2 linked regions of the Breoghania sp. L-A4 genome follow. The protein of the gene in region 2 interacts with the protein of the main gene of each other region in a pairwise test. Links are inferred from orthologs where the notes say so. Each region holds a gene or a part of one and is shown on either strand. Other genes may lie near its edges. The genes, in order: D1F64_RS12360 and ybgC.

Evidence for each region.
Region 1: the proteins of ybgC (region 2) and D1F64_RS12360 interact in binary tests that used the Escherichia coli proteins (3 or more experiments, as listed by UniProt). The link is inferred for Breoghania sp. L-A4 from one-to-one orthologs.

Annotation. Positions count from the first base shown.
Region 1 is NZ_CP031841.1:2,699,895-2,702,901, forward strand. The notes cover bases 323-3,007. They hold D1F64_RS12360 (acyl carrier protein), read right to left. Parts: upstream 1,941-3,007; coding sequence 1,704-1,940; downstream 323-1,703. Other genes in these bases: fabF (beta-ketoacyl-ACP synthase II), read right to left, coding at 382-1,647; fabG (3-oxoacyl-[acyl-carrier-protein] reductase), read right to left, coding at 2,217-2,954. Outside these bases: endolytic transglycosylase MltG, read right to left, coding at 1-159. UniProt on the Escherichia coli protein: Carrier of the growing fatty acid chain in fatty acid biosynthesis.
Region 2 is NZ_CP031841.1:4,272,155-4,275,472, reverse strand. Bases 1-2,996 are described here. They hold ybgC (tol-pal system-associated acyl-CoA thioesterase), read left to right. Parts: upstream 1-1,270; coding sequence 1,271-1,723; downstream 1,724-2,996. Other genes in these bases: tolR (protein TolR), read left to right, coding at 2,774-2,996; tolQ (protein TolQ), read left to right, coding at 2,052-2,765; D1F64_RS24025 (hypothetical protein), read right to left, coding at 229-1,233; D1F64_RS19545 (alkene reductase), read left to right, coding at 1-259. Also shown: more of tolR, read left to right, coding at 2,997-3,223; D1F64_RS19520 (cell envelope biogenesis protein TolA), read left to right, coding at 3,226-3,318.

The sequences.
Region 1 (3,007 bases), 1.6 Mb from region 2 along the record:
GAACACCACGACAGGATTGCGCACGTGACGCGAGCGCGCCGGCGGACCGGGAACATTGTCTGGCTGAATGGCCTCGCGCGGGCTCTTGGGAGCCACCCGCGGCGGTGCGGCGGCTTCGTCGTCGTTGCTCGCTTTGGCGGCTTGATCCGTGTCCTGCATGGTGCTCGCAGTCGTTCCGTCTTGAAGTCGATGAGCGGTTCCTGTGCCGCCCGCCGATGTGCCTGATGAATATGGCGAAACCGCGAGAGTCGGCGTCAAAACGCAAGCCACGGTACCAGCCTCCGCCGGTCGCCGAAAGAAGTTTCGGCAGCGGCCGAGGCTTGGAGCCATCGCATCCGCGTTCAGGCGAACCCGCCGGAACGCAAACCGGGGTGTGGACTGCTAGTCGGTCACGCGGCGGAACACCAGCGAAGCGTTCGTGCCGCCGAAACCGAAGGAGTTCGACAAGGCGATGTCGATCTGCTTCGGCTTCGCTGTGTGTGGCACCAGATCAATCTCGGTTTCGACCGACGGATTGTCGAGATTGATCGTCGGCGGCGCGACATTGTCGCGAATGGCGAGAACCGAGAAAATCGTTTCGACCGCGCCGGCGGCACCCAGCAGATGGCCGATCGACGATTTGGTCGAGGACATTGTCAGCTTGGAGACCGCATCGCCCATCAGGCGGGTCACGGCGCGCAATTCGATCTCGTCACCCAAAGGTGTGGATGTGCCGTGCGCGTTGACATAGTCGATCTGGGACGGCTCGATGCCGGCGCGATTCAGTGCCGCGGACATGCAGCGGAACGCGCCGTCGCCGTCTTCGGCGGGTGCGGTGATATGATAGGCATCGCCCGAGAGACCGTAGCCGATGACCTCGGCATAGATCTTCGCGCCGCGCGCCTTGGCGTGTTCGTATTCTTCAAGAACGACAACGCCGGCGCCCTCGCCCATGACGAAACCGTCGCGGTCCTTGTCATAGGGGCGCGAACCGCGGGCTGGATCGTCGTTGAAACCGGTCGACAGCGCGCGGCAGGCGGCGAAGCCCGCAAGCGCCAATCGTCCAATCGGGGATTCCGCACCGCCTGCGACCATCACGTCAGCGTCGCCGTAGCCGATCAGCCGCGCGGCGTCGCCCACGGCGTGGGCGCCGGTGGAGCATGCCGTTACCACGGCGTGGTTCGGGCCCTTGAGTCCGTGCCGGATGGACACATGACCCGACGCCAGATTGATCAGACGGCCCGGAATGAAAAATGGGCTGATGCGGCGCGGCCCCTTTTCCTTGAGGGTATGCGCCGCTTCCTCGATGCCCAGGAGACCACCGATTCCGGACCCGATGAGGACGCCGGTACGAATTTGATCTTCGTATTCCTCCGGCTTCCAGTTCGCATCGGCCAGAGCCTCGTCGGCCGCGGCAACAGCGTAGATGATGAAATCATCGACCTTGCGCTGTTCCTTGACCGGCATGATGGCGTCGGGATTGAACGTCCCGTCGGTGCCGTCGCCACGAGGAACTTCGCACGCAATCTGACACGCGAGATCCGAAACCTCGCATGATTCGACTTTTGCGGCTCCGCTCCGCCCTTCCAGGATTCGTGACCAGGTGGCCTCCACGCCGTTTGCAAGCGGCGAGACCATACCCAAACCAGTGACGACGACACGCCTCATGACAACCATTCCCGGTGCGCCCGGACACAATCCGTGCGCCCGACCTTGTATTATTGTTATGCAGAGTTCTTTTCGAGAAAGCTGACGGCGTCGCCAACCGTCTGGATCGTCTCGGCGGCATCGTCGGGGATTTCGACGCCGAACTCTTCTTCAAAAGCCATGACCAGCTCAACGTTGTCGAGGCTGTCGGCGCCAAGATCGTCGATGAAGCTGGCGTTGTCGGTCACTTTCTCGGCTTCAACGCCGAGATGCTCGATGACGATCTTCTTAACCCGTTCCGCGATATCGCTCATTTTGGAATTCCTTGGTGGTCTTCAAGATACATGTTTAGCGGATGATCCCCGACTTAGGAAATCAGAAGTGTACGTTCCAGACCCGTGTGTGTGAGACCCGATGACGGTGCATCCATTGCGCTCATTCACCGGACCGACTTGCCTCTGGCGCAGTCCAACATTGGTCCCGTTGATTGGCCGGCGGGTTGGTACCATACTTTCCCAACCTTGACCAGTCGCGCAAGGCCGGCCTGACACGGTGTCCGGCGGCCCCTTGAGATTGGAGGATTTCTCCAATCATATCATTGCCATGCCCCCATTCACATGCAACGTCTGGCCGGTCACATACGCGGCCTCGTTGCTGGCGAGATAGACGACGGCGGCAGCGATTTCGTCGCTCGATCCGAGACGCCCGGCAGGCACGCTCTTCAGAATCGTTTCACGCTGCTTCTCGTTCAGCACATCGGTCATCGCGGTTTCGATGAAGCCGGGCGCGACCGCGTTCGCGGTGATGTTGCGCGAGGAGACCTCGCGGGCGATCGATTTGGTCATGCCGATCAGGCCCGCCTTGGCCGCGGAATAATTGACCTGACCGGGATTGCCGGTAACGCCAACCACCGAGGTGATGTTGATGATGCGGCCGTGGCGGCGCTTCATCATGCCCTTGATCGCCGAGCGCGACAGACGGAACACCGACGTCAGGTCGACTTCGAGCACCTGGTCCCAATCCTCGTCCTTCATCCGCATGAACAGGTTGTCGCGGGTGATGCCGGCATTGTTGACCAGAATATCCAGCCCGCCCATGGCCGTCTCGGCCGCTGGCACGAGGCCGTCCACATCGGCGCGGTCGGCGAGATTCGCGGATACCACATGCACGCGGTCACCGAGATCCGCGGCCAGCGCTTCCAGCTTCTCCACACGGGTGCCCGACAGGGTCACCGTGGCGCCGCGCCCGTGCAGCGCCCGCGCGATGGCCTCGCCGATGCCGCCGGTCGCGCCGGTTACCAGCGCTGTCTTTCCCGTCAAATCAAACATGGACTTTCCTCTTGAGTAGGTATCGGAGCCCGATTGCACTATCGGGCGGTCCG
Region 2 (3,318 bases):
GGATCTCGCGGCGTTGAAAGCGCGCTTCGATGGTCTTTACATGGCCAACAACGGCTATGACCGCCAGATGGCGCTGGATGCGGTAGAAGAGGGCCGGGCGGATCTCGTCGCCTTCGGCAAGCTCTATATCGCCAACCCGGATCTGGCCGAGCGGCTGGAGAAGGACGCTCCGCTCAACGCCTGGGACGGCGATACCTTCTATGGCGGTGGCCGCGAGGGCTACACGGATTATCCGTTCCTCGACGACAAGGCCGCCTGACCACTCCGCGGCTGTTGAACAGATCGTCCGCCCGGAAAGTCTTCGGGCGGACGTTTTGCGTTTGGCGCGCTATCCCCGACCGTCAGACGGCACAGCACGATGTTGTCACGTTCGAGATCCGGGCCCCAGATGAATTTCGCCGACCGCGACCAGCGGATCCGGTTGTAGCCGTCCTTCGGGCTCACGCTGCTTTTCGAATGGGTTGAGGCCTTGCGCCAGCGCGAGTCGTCGAAGCCCGGCGCGGTCCAGTTGCTCGGCCGGCTGACGACCTTTTGCTTGCATGCACCCTTGTTGACGGTCGGATTGCGCTCCCTGGCGCACGACTTGTCGACGGGCGCGTGCTGCACGGTCAGACACCGCCAGGAACTGTTCGTGACCGCCATCACCTTGCCTGTCTTGGTATCCGTGAACTGGGCGATTGCGCCGCCGTCGCCCATCTGCTGCCGGCGGGTGCCGATGTATTCGAGCCCGGTTTCATTCTGCATGAAATCGCGAAATTCGAAGGCAAGCGTGACCGGCAATTTGGTCTTGAAGGTGAAACGCTCGGCGTTGAACGAACGTTCGGTGCGGATCGAAACGCTGTCCTGGGCCACTTTCTTGCCGTTCGCGTAGAATTGGAACCAGTTGTCGACCCAGACCTCGCCGGACAGGGTCACGGACGCATTTTGCGCATGGGCGGCCGGCGGTGCGAAGGCAGCGAACAGGTACGCGACAAACAGGACGGCGCGCGCCGGATGATGGAAAATTGGCATGGCTTGTGCTCGTTGAAAGGACCTTGGTGTTTTTGCGGATGCCTCAGGTTTAGCAAAGCCGGGCGCGATAATCATCTTTTTTGCGAGTTGGACTTGGAGACAACCGGCCATGGTCTGTCTTGCGGCGCCGGGTGGTGGCGCCCGGCGACGATCGGTGCCTGAAGACACCCGGGCGGCTTGACGGGGCCGCCCGATTGCCGGATGACGCGGGATCGATGCCATGGGCGGGGTTCGCCCGGCACACAGGAGGAGTGGACGCATGACCGGACCCGATGACCGCTGGCCGGATCTCGCCGGCGCCCTGACCGGCGAGGGGCACCTCCTGGCCGTGCGCGTCTACTATGAGGACACGGATTTCTCCGGCGTCGTCTATCATGCGTCGTACTTGCGGTTCATGGAGCGGGGCCGTTCCGATTTCCTGCGCCTGTGCGGCATTCATCACAACCAACTCGACGCAGGCCTTGCCGGCGAGCGTCTGGCGTTTGCCGTGCGGCACATGGACATCGATTTTCTCAAGCCCGCTCGCATCGATGACGTGCTCGAAGTGCACACCGTGTGCGAGCAGGCGCGCGGCGCGCGGCTGGTGCTTGCCCAGGAAGTGCGGCGCGGGGCCGAGGTGCTGATCAAGGCGCGGGTCACGGCGGCGGTGATCAACGCGGAGGGAAAACCGCGCCGCATGCCGAAGGACCTGGCAGCGCGCCTGCAGCAATAGCCGGCCAGGTGGCCATTCCGTCCGTCATCGCGCGAAATTCCGTCGTAAGACCAAGGGAAACGCTTGGATCCGGCGCGATTTTAAGTCTTCCGTAACCATAACGATGGCTTTGTAGACGTGGTGTTCGCCGCGGGATCTGCGTGCGATGCCGCATGCCCGGTGCAGGGGTCGATCGGACAGGAACCCGCGATTCAGCCCCGGTTTCGCCAAATTCCATCGCCACAGAAGCAGGCGAGAAGGCCGGATGCGCGTTTGAGCCGTTGATGGTTTGAAGCGAAGAACGGTCCAGCCATGTCCCGGCGCTGGCCACGGACAAGAGGTCCCTTGAATGATATCCGCAGCCTTTGCGCAAACTGAACTCGCCGCGCCCAACGGCGATATTTCTTTTCTGTCCCTGTTTCTGGAAGCGCATATCGTCGTTCAGCTTGTCATGGTTGGACTGATGGTGGCGTCCGTCTGGTGCTGGGCGATCATTGTCGACAAGGCCATCCTGTATGCGCGCACGCGCCGGCAGATGAACCGCTTCGAGACGGTGTTCTGGTCGGGCCAGTCGCTGGAGGATCTCTACCAGACACTGTCCAATCGCTCGAACCACGCCATGGCGGCGCTGTTTGTCGCCGCGATGCGCGAATGGAAGCGCAGCCACGAAGGCGCCCGTCCGGCGATCCACAGCCTGCAGCAGCGCATCGACCGGGTGATGAACGTGACCATCACCCGCGAGATGGAGCGGCTGGAGGGACGGCTCCTGGTGCTGGCGACGGTGGGTTCGGCTGCGCCGTTCATCGGCCTGTTCGGCACGGTCTGGGGCATCATGACGGCGTTCCAGGCCATTGCCGCGTCCAAGAACACCAATCTGGCCGTCGTGGCGCCGGGCATCGCGGAAGCGCTGTTCGCCACCGCGCTTGGCCTCTTGGCGGCCATTCCCGCGGTCATCGCCTACAACAAGTTCTCCGGTGAGAGCGGCAAGCTGGCCAGCCGGCTGGAAGGCTTTGCCGACGAGTTCTCCGCCATCCTGTCCCGCCAAATCGACGAACGGATGTGAACTGAATCATGGGAGCACAAATGGGAACGGGCGGGGGACGGAGTTCGCGGCGCGGCCGCGGCCGCCGTCATCAGCCAATGAGCGAGATCAACGTCACGCCGTTTGTCGACGTGATGCTGGTGCTCTTGATCATCTTCATGGTGGCCGCGCCCCTGCTGACGGTTGGCGTGCCCATTGATCTGCCCCAATCGCGTGCCAAACCGCTGCAAGGTGACAGCGAGCCGATCACCATTTCGGTGAAGAATGACGGTGGGGTGTTCATCCAGGATACGGAAATCGATCCGACGGAAATTGTCGAAAAGCTGATCGCGATCGCCGCCAATGGGTACGAAGAGCGCATCTATGTGCGCGGCGACCGGGACGCGGATTACGGAACGGTGATGCGGATCATGGGACGAATCAATGCGGCCGGATTCACGCGCATCGGTCTGGTGACGCTTGAGGAGCAGGGCAACTGACCATGCGCGCGGGGTTCGTGGCATCGGCGGTGGGTCATCTGGCCATTCTCGCATGGGGGCTCGTGGCGCTTCCGGCGGCGGAGCGCTTTGAGGTG